2 regions of the Peribacillus sp. NPDC097895 genome follow, and region 1 is predicted to be linked to the other one. Evidence: riboswitches for the same ligand, from Rfam matches in the RefSeq annotation. Region 1 holds a riboswitch; the other holds the start of a gene.
What was found. A riboswitch is a leader RNA that binds a small molecule or an ion and turns the genes downstream of it on or off. The one in region 1 is predicted to bind cyclic di-AMP.

Region 1 (7,796 bases):
TGATTTGCTGAGTGTATGTTAATTTCATGAAATCGTCAGGCTTGGGTGTCCGAGAACCAATTATGCTATCTACTTCATTGAAAAGCTTGGTCTGAATGTCAGGATGCTGCGAAATGGAGTACAGTGCCCAAGAAAGTGCATTTGCTGTCGTTTCATGTCCGGCTAGGAAAATAGTCATTAACTCATCAAGTACCTGTTGGTTTGTCATCCCCAATCCATCTTCATCATCACGTGCATCCATCAGAATTCCAAGCATGTCTTCATGTTGTACTGTCTCACTCTTACGTTTTTCAATGATGCTGTAAATGATTTTATCAAGATTTTGTATCGCATTTTTATATTCCCGGTTGATTTTAGTTGGCACCCATAATGGCATACGGAAAATCGTTCTCATCCTTTTGACTGCGATTCTTAATGCAGTTTCCATCGATTTCCCAACAATTTCATAGCCATCCTTGAATTCCATGCTGAACATGGTCTTGCTGATGATCCCGAGAGTGATGCTCATCATATCCTTCGTAATGATCCGTTCATTATTTTGTTCCCAAGTTGAAATATAATCCATTGTAGTATCAATCATATCCTGGGCGTAATGGCTAATATGAGACTTTTTGAAAGATGGTTGAATAAGCCTTCTCTGACGCATATGAAAATCTTTTTCACTTGTAAGTAAACCTTCACCGAGAAGTGGTTTTAATGCATTGAAGTCCTTTGATTTAACGAAGCAATTTTGTTTTGTTACGAGTATTTGTTTTATTAAATCAGGATTTGAAACAAGGTAAACATCTTGAAGTGGTCCAAATCGAAATTTAGCTATCTCCCCATATTCCTTTGCTAATCGGGAAAGAAAGCCAAGTGGATCTGTTTGAAACTCCTTTGTATGTCCAGAAATAAGCCTTCCCTTTGGAACTTTTGGAGAATCGCGTAACACATCATCAGTATCGTTCAATATTGCCCCCCCTTTCTGTAAAAGGATTAGTATTACATGTAATTATTCTATGCGGATAAGCTAAATCGGTTTGGACAAGTCGTTAAAGAAAGGTGAAATATTTCTTATGGAAGGAAACCGATAAATATCTTATGTGGAAGAAGCAGATCATCTGCGACATCAAATCTACGGGAGACCCCGCAGGCGCAAGACGAGGGCGGACCGCCCGCGGAAAGCGAGTTCCCTACGTTCCAATTAACGTTTTTTTGTAAAAGCTATAAAAAAACTGTAGACAAACTCGATATTCATGGAGTTTGCCTACAGTCTGGACCCTGGATAAAAACACCAGAGTTTTTTTGAGATGATGATTATGAAAGACAATTGGCTAAGAGGTTGAATCAGTTTTCTGAGAAGAGGGAACGTCCTGTTGAAGACAAGGGACGCATTCAACTTCTTCGTTCTTCATTTTCCCCATGTTGGAAACAATCATTTTTTTCATTAATAGGTCCACCAAATTGTTGATTGATTTCTTTAACCACTTGATCTAAAAATTCATCGGATATTATCGGATTATTCGCATTTTTGGGCATGTGATTATCTGCAATCCTTTCTGGATACCATTTGTGTGCGTCACTATAGGACGTATACGTTATCAACATAACCGCACTTACAATAAATTATTCCTTTTGTGTGCAAATCTTCAGGTAGGATAAAATCCAATGGCTAGCCTTATAAGTGTTCTTTGGGAGGAATGCGATATAAATGAAAAGGGGAATTCATTCCTTATTGGGCCCGTTTTGACAAAAAAATGTTAGATTGAGCAAAGCTTGGTGTGAGAGAAAATACCCTAATGGGGCAAAATCCTAAGCGATGGTGCCAGGTATTGTTATTTGTGGGAGCAATGAAGGAATGATGTATTTGATATTCATAGGAGATGGGTTTAAGTGGAAATCTTTCTTATAGGATAGAAAGTGAATAAAAGTGGAATGAAGGTAAGAAAATAATCCCATCACTTTTTAGTAAGTAGAGGATATTAATATCTGTAATCCCGGAATGTACCGCTTCGTTATATTGAAGGGTCGGCTATTTTGTTGTGGTCATTTGTTGCTCTATTTCAGTTGAAAATAAATCCCTTGAAAAGAATAGATTTACCATTAAAGCAAATATTATGGATACTTGAATCCATCAAGAGGTGTATATATTGCCAATTGAAAATCAAGAGCGAAAACTAATTCTTTTTGCTCTTCTTGTCATTATTTTATATCTTTCTCCCTTAATTACCCTTGGAGAAAATGCACATATTCGTGTACATGATAATTTGGATTCCAATCTTGCTTGGTATAAAGTACTTTCAGAAAGTGGTGAGTTATTCGGAGCAATAGACGCCAAAATTCCACAAATCATGAATGGGTTGCCCCGAAATGCCTTTGGCAGTGAGTTCAGCATTATCGTATGGCTGTATGCCCTTTTTCCGCCCATGATTGCATACACAATAAGCCAGGCATTAACAAGATTTATTGCTTTCCTTGGTATGCATATCTTATTAAAGAAACATTTGGTTAAGGGGAGCCAATTAGCGTGGATTAGGGTTGGCACATCCCTAGCCTTTGCCCTTACCCCATTTTGGCCATCGGGAATGCTAAGTACTCTTGGGATGCCGCTGGCGCTTTGGGCTTTTTTGAATATCCGCAGCAAGGACCATTCGTGGAAGAATTATTTGGTCCTTACCCTTTTACCGCTTTATTCAAGCATCGTGCTTGGCTTCTTCTTTTTTCTTGTTGCAATGGGCTTTCTTTGGATAACGGATGTGATCAGGAGAAAAGGGTGGAATGTAAGATTTCTTCTTTCAATCGTATATATGACTTTCATTTTTGGTCTTGTGGAGTATCGTTTGGTCGCTTCATTTATTGTTGATTCCGAGCCAAATAGCAGAGATGAGTATTTTCACGCAAGGCTTCCGCTCGAGTGGGTCATCAAGCTTACGTTCAAAAATTTTGTTCTTGGACATACGCATGTCATGACTGTACATGCGCTCATCATCTTACCGCTTACAGTCTTTGCTCTTTATATTATTTTGATCAAAAAACTGTGGAGGCAGGAAAAGATATTTGTTTTTTTGTTTGGCTTGAATTTTATACTTTCCGCATGGTATGCATTTTGGTTTTATAAAGGATGGCTTCCTTTAACAGAAAGGTTTCACACCTTGGATACCTTTAATTTTGCAAGATTTCACTTTTTAAGGCCGATGGTCATTTACTTAGGTTTTGCCCTCGCGTTAAAAATCATCTGGGAACACAGCGATTATGCTAAGAAAACCCTTTCTATCTTCCTAGCCGTACAAATTATGATATTAATGGGTTTCAATGAAGAAATCACTCACAATAAAAAGCCATCTTTTAAAGAGTTCTATGCCGAGAGCCTTTTTCAGGAAATAAAAGAGCATATTAGCCTTCCACAGGAAGACTATCGGGTTGCAAGCATAGGTCTTCATCCTGCGATCGCTCAATTTAATGGATTTTACACGCTCGATAGCTATAACAATTTCTATCCGCTTTCATACAAACATCAATTTCGTCAAATAATTGAAAATGAATTGGCTAAGAATAAAAACATTAGAATCTACTTTGATGAATGGGGAGGGCGCTGTTACCTATTTACCGATGAGCTCGGGAAGCATTATATGTTCAAAAAAGGCTCGAAAAGAGAGCTGGAAAATTTAGAGCTGAATGTGGATGCGTTTAGAGGGATGGGAGGCAAGTATATATTTTCTGCATTACCTATTAAAAACGCGAAGGAAAACGAATTGGTACTAGATATGATCTTCACAAAGAAAGACACCTTATGGAAAATCTATTTATATAAAGTCATGTGAAAAGGGGGGGGTATTGTGAATTCACCAATATTAACGATTGTTGTACCTTGTTATAACGAAGAAAGTGTTTTGCCAGATACGATTTCCCAGCTTTGTAGTTTGTTGATGAATTTGGTCGAAGAAAACGTTGTTTCCGTTCAAAGTAAGATTTTGTTGGTTGACGATGGAAGTAAGGATCAAACGTGGAAAATCATTTACAAGGAAACTATAAACAATGAGCTTGTCCGCGGTCTAAAACTTTCCCAGAATGTAGGTCATCAAAATGCACTCCTGGCAGGGTTGTTTACAGCAAAGGAAGCTTCGGATTGTGTGATTTCCATCGATGCAGATTTGCAGGATGATATTCTTGTCATCCCTGAATTCATTCGGAAATTCACTGAAGGATGTGAAATTGTATACGGTGTCCGCCGAAAGAGGGAGCTTGATTCATTTTTTAAACGTACTTCAGCGACAGCGTTTTATAAAATGATGAACAAGATGGGGGTTAAGCTTGTCTATAACCATGCTGATTTCCGACTAATGAGCAAAAGGGCAATTGTAGAGTTGGAACGATTTGAAGAAACGAATCTTTTTTTACGTGGAATCGTTCCACTCATTGGGTTTGAGACGGCCTCTGTTTATTATGATCGAAAAGAAAGATTGGCTGGTGAAACGAAGTATCCATTGAAGAAGATGGTTGCATTTGCACTGGATGGGATTACTTCCTTTTCTGTTACACCGATCCGGCTTGTATTATGGCTTGGATGTCTGTCCTTTTTCGTAAGCTTACTTTTTGGGTCATACTTTTTATGGTTAAAGTTTTATGGGCAAACAGAAACTGGCTGGACCTCATTAATTACCTCTATATGGTTGATCGGTGGACTACAGTTGATTGCTGTTGGCTTGATTGGGGAATATATCGGTAAAATCTATAATGAGTCCAAACGTCGGCCTAAATATATTGTGGATTTGGATCTATTTAATCCGCTTGATTTAAAAAAACGGGAGCAACTAGACAATGAACGAACCAGTTTGGAAAAACTTTCTGGAACGCACTAATTCTTTTATCCGATTTTTACTTGTTGGAATAGTCAATACAGCGGTTGGACTGTCCATCATGCTTTTTTTAATGAATGTTTTTGGTTTATCTTATTGGGTCTCGACCTTTTTCGGCAATGGTACGGGAGCTGTAACGAGTTTTCTGTTAAACAGGAATTTTACCTTTAGAAGCAATATAGATTGGCGTAGAGGGGCTGCCCGTTTCTTTTGTGTCATCCTTATTTGTTATTCAGCCGCGTATTCGTTAGGTCAAGCCATCGCAGAATCTATGGAAGGGTCTGTTCGTTTGTCCATACAACAAAATGTGGCTGTACTGATTGGAACAGTCCTTTATACAGGACTTAACTATATGGGTCAGAAATACTTTGTTTTTAAAAAAAATATGTTGAAACCAATTCAAGAAGGAAGGAATTAGCAAATCGAAAGGTGAGTTAGTTGATTGAATTGAGAGGTGTTCAGGTTTACCTTGACGAATTCTGTGAGGCTGGTCATTTTTTCTTTTTAGGACAACCAGATTGTTTAATAATCTCTCCAATCACAATTTCTGAAAATTCAACAAATAATATTCCGCTTTCTTTTTTAGCCAGGTATTCATCACTTTCCTTCCTTCAAATCATGTGTTTGGGTCACTTATGAAGTATGCGGTATCAACATGACATCACTATCAATAAATTATTGTATTTATGTGCAAAATTTTCATTTACTTTTCCAATACACGGGAGTATGATAATCAACAGTTTCATATTTCTAAATCGCTGAAGTCTTTTGGCACGGGGGAACCGTTATTAGGATTGTTTTACAATTCAAGGGGTGAATCCTTTATAAGGTAGGGCTACTCAAAGGTCCGAATCCGACAGCTAACCTCGTAAGCGTTTAATGAGAAGGAAGGTGGAGCTTGTGAGACAAAAAAATGATGTCTGCAGGTCTATTTAATTATGGATTGCAGGCATTTTTATTTTCTTTTTTTTTTCACAGAGCTGGGCAACATAAACTTATAATTTATTAAATATGGCGGTGAGTTCTTAATGTTATCTTCTTTAAAGAGGTTTTTGATAGGCAGGCCCTTAAAATCAAATGCACTTGGTGATCAAAAACTGAATAAAACAAAAGCTTTGGCGATACTATCTTCCGATGCTTTGTCTTCGGTGGCATATGGTCCGGAACAAATATTGATCGTGCTGATCACAATCGGTGTAACAGCATTCTGGTATTCCATCCCGATTGCCATTGGAGTATTGATCCTGTTAACTGCTTTGATTTTGTCTTATAGGCAAATTATTTTTGCTTATCCCCATGGTGGAGGAGCCTATGTCGTTTCAAAAAACAATCTAGGTGTCAACCCAGGGTTGATAGCTGGTGGATCTTTGTTGGTCGATTATATATTGACTGTGGCGGTAAGTGTTTCTGCCGGCACTGATGCCATCACATCTGCTTTTCCTAGCCTGCATTCCCATAATGTGATCATCGCTATCATTTTTGTCATTCTGCTTACCATCCTAAACCTAAGAGGAGTAACCGAGTCGGCCTCTGTTTTGGCCTATCCGGTGTACCTATTCGTTTTAGCGTTATTCATTCTGATTGGTGTAGGATTATACAAAATCTTGACGGGCCAAGTGAATCCTGAATTGCATACGTCGATCGGAACACCAGTAGCGGGCATCAGTTTATTTATACTGCTAAGAGCTTTTGCATCAGGCAGTTCGGCATTGACGGGTGTTGAAGCCATCTCCAATGCGATTCCGAACTTTAAAGATCCGGCTCCTAATAATGCGGCTAAAACCTTAATTGCGATGGGTTCCTTACTAGCTGTATTATTTTCAGGAATTGTATTCTTAGCCTATTATTTAAGCATTGTTCCTAGCGCAGAGGTAACGGTCGTCTCGCAGATTGCTGAAGAGATTTTTGGACGGAATTTCATGTATTTCTTTATTCAAGGTACGACTGCATTGATATTAATCCTTGCTGCCAACACTGGCTATTCTGCTTTCCCTTTGCTTGCGGTAAATCTTGCGAAGGATAAATTCATACCAAGGGCGTTCACGATTAGAGGAGACCGATTGGGATATTCCAATGGAATTATCATTCTGGGGCTTGCATCAATCATCTTGATAATCGCATTTGGAGGACATACTGAAAATCTTATTCCACTTTATGCGGTGGGAGTATTTATTCCATTTACGTTGTCCCAGACCGGGATGATTGTTAAATGGATACGTGAAAAGCCAAAAGGATGGAAGACGAAATTAACCATTAATTCAATTGGTGCCTTTATTAGTTTTATCGTCACGATGATATTCTTTTTAACTAAATTCAATCAGGTTTGGCCTGTATTGATTTTCTTGCCTATCATCATTATTATTTTTCATCGTATTAGAAAGCATTATGAAGCAGTTAGTGACCAACTTAGGATTACAACATGTGAGCCTATCTTACCAATAGAAGGGAATATCATTATTGTACCTGTGGCTGGTATAACTCATGTGGTTGAAAACTCCTTAAATTATGCTAAATCCCTTTCAGCACATCAGGTTATTGCCGTTTATGTTGCTTTCGAAAGAGAGGATGAAAAAAAATTCGAAGAAAAGTGGAATAAGTGGCAACCAGATGTTAGACTCGTCACACTGAACTCTTATTACAGGAGTATCATTCAGCCATTAACGAAATTTGTTGATACAGTTGAACATAAAGCAAGGGAATCTAACTATAAAGTTACTGTCATCATTCCGCAATTCATTCCGAAGAAAGGCTGGCACAATATTCTTCATAACCAATCCAGTTTACTGATCCGTGCCTACTTGCTTTACAGAAGGAATGTAGTTATTACGACAGTACCATATCATTTGAAAAAGTAATCTCCATTATTCTCTAAATGAAAAGAAGCGAACCTTCACACGGTTTGCTTCTTTTCATGTTCACCACAGTTCAAGGCAGTATATGTAATAAATTTTATCACTTAAA
Region 2 (7,796 bases), on a different contig from region 1:
TTTGTTTTTAATAACGCATTCCCATACTTTTTCTTTTCGATTGAAGGAAATGAAGACGTCCGGCTCCTTCAAATTTCTATCCGAAAAGTCATCATGCATCTCATCCATGTTTAAATAATCTCCCACGACCCAAGCTGGTATCTCAATCTTCGTTCTTGAGTACTTAACGTCCCGAAATGAAAAAATTAGTCCCTCTGCGAGAATGGGAGCCAAGGAAGAAATGATTTCTGCGGGAATGGCCGTCAATTCTTTTTTCTTTCTTATCCCAAGCCAAGTCCTTTCCACTTTTAACGGCTCAAGCTTTAGCGGAATCAGACTACCCAACATCATATAATATGTCGAAAGAGAACGAAAATATATTTTATTGAACCAGCCATCATCCTGGGCAAGATACACAAATTGATTATTCAATTTACGAAAAAAGGGAGGCTCCAAATGGGTTTTCGTATGCCCTAAATATAAAAGTTCCGATAATTCCTTTCCATCCAATTCATCCAGCCCTTCCGCTTCTTCAAAATCAATCCAACAGAAATCTCCATATGCCCGGACATTTTCTTTAACCAGCTTAGCGATAGCCTCAGATGAAGCGCTCTCAAGCAGAACATTCAAATTGTATTCCCCACCATCGAATTGATGTTTCAATAATAAGATGGAATCCAAGGTATATGGCAGTGAATAGGCAAATTCGCGAAAATTTAGTCCATTAAAAAGGACAAACCGTTCGGAAGCCTGCATATGCATATATAAAATATCATTGCTATCATTCTTCATAACCTGTTCCCCTCCGAGCTTTCAATCAATAATGTTATTTTATCAAACTTTTTGGATTTCAAGTAAGATATATAACCCAGAATATTTATCCCGCATCATGTAAATAAATGGAAAACCTAACTCTATACCCACCTTATAAGATCAGGAACAAGCTCGACAATCCCCAATATCCATATTATAGTAAAAATAAAGGTTTGGAGGAATTGACGATGGATAAAATTGAAAAAGGTTTTATCATTAATTCTTTTCATGAAGCCGCTTCCCTTTATGCTCAAGCAACTAAAAAGATAGGGCTTTGGCAATCGGAAAAATATGCATTCGAAAAATATTTTTATCCGGATGATAAGATCCTTGATATCGGATGTGGAACAGGAAGAACCACCTTCGCACTGTATAAAAAAGGATTTCAAAAAATAACCGGATTGGATTTAACTCCTGCCATGCTTTCTGAAGCTGAAAAAATATCGCACGAAGTTAACCTGGATATACCATTTATCCTTGGCGATGCAGCCAACCTCCCTTTCAACAACTCATCTTTCGATAAAGCAATTTTCGCCTTTAATGGTTTAATGCAAATACCCAAACGAAAAAACCGTACTTTAGCTTTAAAAGAAATCAACCGTATTTTAAAACCCGAAGGCATCTTCATTTTCACAACACACGACCGTGATAAAAATGAAAATTACCTGAACTTCTGGGAGCAAGAGGAAATTATTTGGTGTGAAGGTAAACAAGATGAGAGGCTTTATGAATTCGGGGATATTTTCACACCTGGACAGACACTTCAAAATGATACTTATCTTCATATCCCAAATCAACTTGAAGTACTTAATTGTCTTGAAGAAGCAGGATTTACAGTCATCGAGAGCTTTTACCGGAGTGAATTATTCCATGAAAGCGATGATGTCATCAATTTCTCATCGGATTGCCGCTTTTGGATTGTTCGAAAATAAACATACATTTTTCAAAATCAAAAAAATCCAGAGTGAGGATATCACTCTGGATTTTCGATCAAGAAACTTGTTCTAGTTCTTTTTTGGAAGGAGGGTTGAATTGACCTTCCCATTTAGAGATAACGATTGCTGCAAGTGAATTACCGATAACGTTTACTACTGTACGTCCCATATCAAGAATACGGTCAATACCGGCAATAAATGCTAGACCTTCAATAGGAATACCGACAGTTCCCAATGTCGCTAAAAGAACTACGAAGGATACACCAGGTACACCCGCAATCCCTTTGGATGTAATCATTAATACTAGCATTAACGTGATTTGCTCATAAGCACTTAAATCAATTCCGTACATTTGAGCGATGAAAATAGCTGCTAACGCTTGATATAATGTAGAGCCATCAAGGTTAAAGGAGTATCCAGTCGGAATAACGAATGTAGCAATATGTTTCGGACATCCCGCTTTCTCCATTTTTTCCATAAGTTTCGGAAGAACCGCTTCTGAACTTGCTGTAGAGAACGCAAGAATCAATTCCTCTTTAAGAAGCTTAATCAACGTAAAGATATTGAATCCTACAAATTTTGCAATAAGACCCAGAATGACAATTACAAAGAAAATCATTGTTCCGTATACAGAAAGCGCTAACTTTCCTAACGGGATTAAAGATTCCAAACCGAACTTGGAGATGGTCACACCGATTAGTGCAAATACCCCGATAGGAGCAAATTTCATGACCATATTAGTTAAGTAGAACATTCCTTCTGCTGTACCTTGGAAGAAACGAAATACTGGTTTACCTTTTTCACCGATAGCCGCAATACTAAGTCCAAACAACACGGAGAAGAAAATAATCGCTAGCATATCACCTTGTACCATAGCTTGAACTGGATTAGACGGTACAATGTGAACGAGTGTATCTACAAAAGATTCATGCTGCTTAGTTTCTGCTGTATCAACATACGTGGAAATATCCGTTTGTTCCAGCTTATTCATATTCACCCCAGCACCCGGCTGGATGATATTCGCGGAAATCAGACCAACAGCAATCGCAATCATAGTTACCACTACAAAGTATGATAGTGATTTAGCTCCTAGTTTACCTACAGCTTTCAAATCACCTACACCCGCAACTGCAACGATAAGGCTAGATACAATGATTGGCACAACAATCATTTTAATCATTCGTAGGAAAATGTCTCCGAATGGCTGTAAAAAGTTTTGAGCCGTCTCGTTACCATAAAAAATGGCACCAACGATAATCCCTAGAATTAAACCAATGAAAATTTGGCTTGCTAAACTTAATTTGAATTTCTTCATATACTTTCCTCACCTTCCATAAAGTCTTTGATGCAAAAACATTTTGTCTCGGTAAGGGAAACAAGATCATAATAGAAAGAAAGTAATTTTTCTTTTTTGAAAAACTCTGTCTTTACGCCGAAAAAAAAGACACTTCATGTGTCGATTTCTTATTGGCGTGAATATTCACACATGTTCCCTTGAAGACGCTGACGAGGTTAGCTGTCGGGTTAGGATTGGAAACACAAAAAGCCCTTTCATTTCTGAATTCACCCCTAGCGGATATGAATCCACAAAATTGGGTCCCCCGTTCTTGGAATAAGATTAAGCGAGTTAACTTATAATAAAATATTATACTAAAAATGTGATTCTGTAAATATTTATTCTCGCCCCCTATAGAAATAATCTTTAAATATGTCTGAAAATTCTGTATTAACGACTATTATACCTGTAATTACACTTCCCGATTTTATTCATTTAAAATTATATGGATATATAATTTATAACGAATTTGACATCCCCTCATTTGATGAAAAAAAGCTATTTTTCCAAAATGCCAAGTAACAGATACCTTACTTTTTCCCTATTGGTGAATTTTTTATAAGTTTTAGTTTTCACTTTTTCTAATTGAATGGGAGTAATAAAATGAGAATGGTTTTTCACTACCCCGTTTGGTTCTATTAGGATGATTTCACCAACTGCCGGCCCCTTTATGATTTCTTGCTTTCCTTCTGCTTTAAGTCCTTTTGTAATGTAGTGCTTATCCACAAAGCCTTTTTTAGTCAATTTATAGACATGCGGCTGTTTTTTTGGATGGACTGCTTCTTCAGGAATGGAGGGTACACCCGCTTTCTCATTGGTTATTACTGCAAGGTTGACCTTTGATCCAACCAACAAAGGTTCCGTTTCTTCACCCTCCGGTTCGATCATGGCTTGAAATGGAAATCTGCTACCTTTTTTTAATGATGGCTCTTCTGCAGGATAAGAATGTATACGACCTATTGTTCCATTCAATGACTTTTTTAAATCAGGGGAGCTTGCTTTTATAGTCATGCCCACTTCAGCCTTTTTCATCTCTTCTTCAGAGAAATCCCCTTCAATTGCCATATTTGTTGAAACAATGGATATAATGGGATTATTCAGGTTTTTATTGATGTTTTTAACCACACCATCTGCTTCACTCGCCGTCTCAACCGCGCTGGTCTGCTCCTCGATTGAGCTTAATTGAGCATCATACATTTTCACTTTTTCATTCAAGCTGCTTTTTTCTAGTTCTTGCTTGTACATTTCTTGCTCAATGTTACTTTTGATAAGATCTGTAGAGCTAGTGGTTACATCAATATTCAAGGTCTTTTCTACCGAGTCATCGATGACCGCCTTATCAGGATTGCTGGTCAGGGTTCCTTGATAAGTCCTCAACTTCCCAATGTATTCGTCAATTCCTGCAATCTCTCCTTCAGCAGCTGTTTTCTCCGCTTCTAAATTCGCTTTAAGCGCATCCAGTTCGGCTGTCGTATACTCGAATAACGGAGAGCCAGCCGCTACCTCATCTCCCTCTTTTACAAGAAATTTTTTGAAGTCGTTTTTCTTGGCATCGAAATAGATATCAAACTCTTCTACAGGTTTAACTACCCCTTTTGTTTGAATAGTATCCCTAATTGTATCTTTTTTTACTTTAGTCCAGTTTTCCACGAAAACAGTTCGTTCCACTTTGCTTTCTTTCTTTTCAATAAGGTATAAGTTAACGGTTATTAATGCAATCGAAGCAAAAGATACTGCCGCTATTTTCCATTTCGCCTTCATTCTTTTCACCCGCCTTATACAAATACGCCCACTTGGATATATGCTAAAAAGGCTTTAACAAACCACGTGGCCAAATAGAATAGAAAAGTCATTGATAGGACCAAATATTTATTCCGTTCTGTAAATTCCTTTAAATAGAAATATTGCAGGACAATAATAAGAAATTGAAAAATGGTGATTTCGCTGAAAAAATGAATAAAGTAATCACTTCTTAGAAAATACTGACTGATGACACCCAATGAAAAAGGGTTAGCATCGTTTCCGATATCCATTAATACAAATAGAGGAAGCAACAATATTTTCTCCAATAATTGCAAACCGAAAATGATCATTTGAACGATTACTAATTTTATGTATGGGATATCCGTAACAATCCAAAAGAATAGAGAAGAAAAAAATATATATATGGAAGGATAAAAGAGACCCGCTATAATATTTCCGCACACTATCAGCAACTTTCCCGCTTCAAATTCATCAGCAGTCATCTTTGTGATTTCTTTGGAAAATGACTCAGAGCCAATGCCGAAATATCCTCCAATTGCAAAAACTATAACACTAAGAAAATATAATAATAGTAGTTTCCATCCAAGCCGCGTGACCGCTTCTGCATTTTGCAGCTGGTAACGACTCCTATGGGGCTCTAAAATGCCCTTTAACAATCTGACCTGGTACACCATATGTGTTCCTCCTGCAAAAAATGATATATCATTCTATATTTTATCTTATTTTGGAAGCAAATGCAGAAATAAGGAATGAATGAAACAAAAAAAACACATATCACTTAATTTAATACTCTCTTCTCTAATTCGGCGTTAATACCGATAAATGATGACTAAGGATTTTAATCCGGGTAGGCGTTTGGCTATAGATCTCTCCATCCATATCCACATCAAGCGGCATCTTGGTTTCAATGATCAGAGTACCCGCCTGTAAATAAGTCACCCCTGACTCCGGACTCAGTTTTTCAGTCCACAAACGTTTCATAGCCATTATTTCAAAAAATGCACTAAGGTTTGCTTTTTCCAAGATGGCAATGCCAAACAGCCCATCATCAGGGCTTACCATGGGAAATGGCAATAAATTAGTACCAATATAACACCCATTCAAGACCAAAATCATGATTGCTTCCCCTTCAATCATATTTCCATCATATTGGAGCTTAAAGGGAAACGGGTTATTATCTCCAATCGTCCTAACCGCACTTAATAAATATCCGATCTTTCCGAACTTATTTTTTTCCTGCTCATCAATATTGCTTGATGCGTCAGAAATAAGTCCAACACCCCAAAAATTCGAAAAATAAGCATCATCGGCCTGCCCTATGTCAATTGAACGAACTTTGCCATTTACAAGTGCTTCCGAGGCTTGACGAATATTTTGAGGAATCTTTAATGTCCTGGAGAAGTCATTACACGTCCCTCCAGGCAAAACCCCAAACAGAGGCCTCTTTCCAAGTGATGAAAGACCATTTACACACTCATGAACGGTTCCATCTCCTCCCAATACAAAAACAACATCCATGTCTTCCCCATATTCCGAGCAAAATCGACTTGCATCGCCTTTTTCCTTCGTTTGCAAAATAAGGAACTCATCAATATGAGGAGCTATAATCGGAAGACACTGCTCGAGATTTCTTTCGAGTTTATCGTTCCCGGCTTTTTTATTGTAAATCAGCATTCCTTTTTTCCATCTCATGACGTAGCCCCCATATTCAAATCAAGAATTTCTTCTTTATAATTACCTTTTCCTAAAGCCTACCTTTTGAAACTCAATCTTATATGCGAAAATTCAGAATTGAAATTCCACACAGTATCCACATAAAAAAGAGGCTTTACGCCCCTTTCTGTAAAACCTTCATAAATTCATTAAATAATCCTTCATCGTTAAGATAAGCTTTGAACAAAGGGGACTTCGTTTTTCATTTTTTTCCAAAAACAACAAAAGACTTTCCAGGATAATCGAACTTGGTTTAACTTTAGAAAATTCTTCTTGAATCGCCTTTAAAGCTTCTGTATTTTTACTTATTTCCATTCCCTCTTCTTTACGCGTTTCCACTTCCAACATCCTGCTGATGATCGAATGGATTTCCTCTTTAGGGCTCAATTCCTGCAAAGAGCATTTTGGTAATGGAAATTGCTTCAATAATGGATCTTCCTTGTTTTGCAGGCTTGCGATGATCGAATCCATCCGGTTCAAGATGAAGTTAGGTAACAATTCCACTTCGTAGGCATCTTTTTTTCTGATTAACATTCCGATATATCCCTTGAAAAGGGAATCTAATATGATCGTGCTATCAGGCAAAAGCTCAGCCGAGAGATCTGGGTATAACTCAATGATTTTACGCTTGCACCAAATCAGGCCCTCTTCATGCATATAATGTAAAAACCTATCCAATTCTTTGCTGATATGAACCATTTGTTCCTGCAACAGCATTTGAATGAAATTGGTATTCCCTGTCATATGCTCAATATGAACAGTGATTTGCCTTAAAAACTTGTCTTTACTTGATAAAGAAGCATCAAGTTCCAGATCGAGCAAAGAGTCCGTCAACGCCTCATAAAAATTTTTAAAAATAGAGACGAGCAACTCTTCCTTCGATTTAAAGTAATTATAAAAAGATCCCTTTGCTATCCCGCACTTTTCAGCAATTTCCTGAACGGAAGTAGCATGATAGCCTTTCTCCGCGAAAAGTTCCACAGATTTATCTATAATCATTTTATGTTTTTCATTCATCAAATCCATCCTATCCCATAAATATTATCCACTTATGACCACTCAGTCATATCATCCACATTGTATCCCAAAACCCTTGAAATCACAACGATAAAACTAACAGTTATTATCTATTGCATTCATAATACTTATACTATATATTTGAATCTATGACCGACTAGTCACAATATAAGTATGGAGGGTAATAGTTTGAATTCTATAATTAAATTTTCTTTGAAAAATAAACTGGCAATCTGGCT

Region 2: it holds a riboswitch for cyclic di-AMP, as region 1 does, so the genes downstream of both, ACQKMH_RS27330 (cation:dicarboxylate symporter family transporter) here and ACQKMH_RS15320 (APC family permease) in region 1, are expected to answer to the same signal.

Annotation. Positions count from the first base shown of each region.
Region 1 is NZ_JBNNSH010000002.1:810,110-817,905, reverse strand. Features, by position in the region: gene ACQKMH_RS15345 (cytochrome P450) at 1-949, opposite strand, end outside; gene ACQKMH_RS15340 (bacitracin ABC transporter ATP-binding protein) at 1,375-1,518, opposite strand; gene ACQKMH_RS15335 (DUF6044 family protein) at 2,136-3,800, shown strand; gene ACQKMH_RS15330 (glycosyltransferase family 2 protein) at 3,816-4,838, shown strand; gene ACQKMH_RS15325 (GtrA family protein) at 4,798-5,253, shown strand; cyclic di-AMP (ydaO/yuaA leader) riboswitch at 5,582-5,726, shown strand; gene ACQKMH_RS15320 (APC family permease) at 5,864-7,690, shown strand.
Region 2 is NZ_JBNNSH010000013.1:23,788-31,583, forward strand. Features, by position in the region: gene ACQKMH_RS27320 (hypothetical protein) at 1-771, opposite strand, end outside; gene ACQKMH_RS27325 (class I SAM-dependent methyltransferase) at 981-1,724, shown strand; gene ACQKMH_RS27330 (cation:dicarboxylate symporter family transporter) at 1,783-3,042, opposite strand; cyclic di-AMP (ydaO/yuaA leader) riboswitch at 3,214-3,362, opposite strand; gene ACQKMH_RS27335 (efflux RND transporter periplasmic adaptor subunit) at 3,562-4,824, opposite strand; gene ACQKMH_RS27340 (hypothetical protein) at 4,839-5,501, opposite strand; gene ACQKMH_RS27345 (diacylglycerol/lipid kinase family protein) at 5,626-6,519, opposite strand; gene ACQKMH_RS27350 (TetR/AcrR family transcriptional regulator) at 6,679-7,557, opposite strand; gene ACQKMH_RS27355 (efflux RND transporter permease subunit) at 7,747-7,796, shown strand, end outside.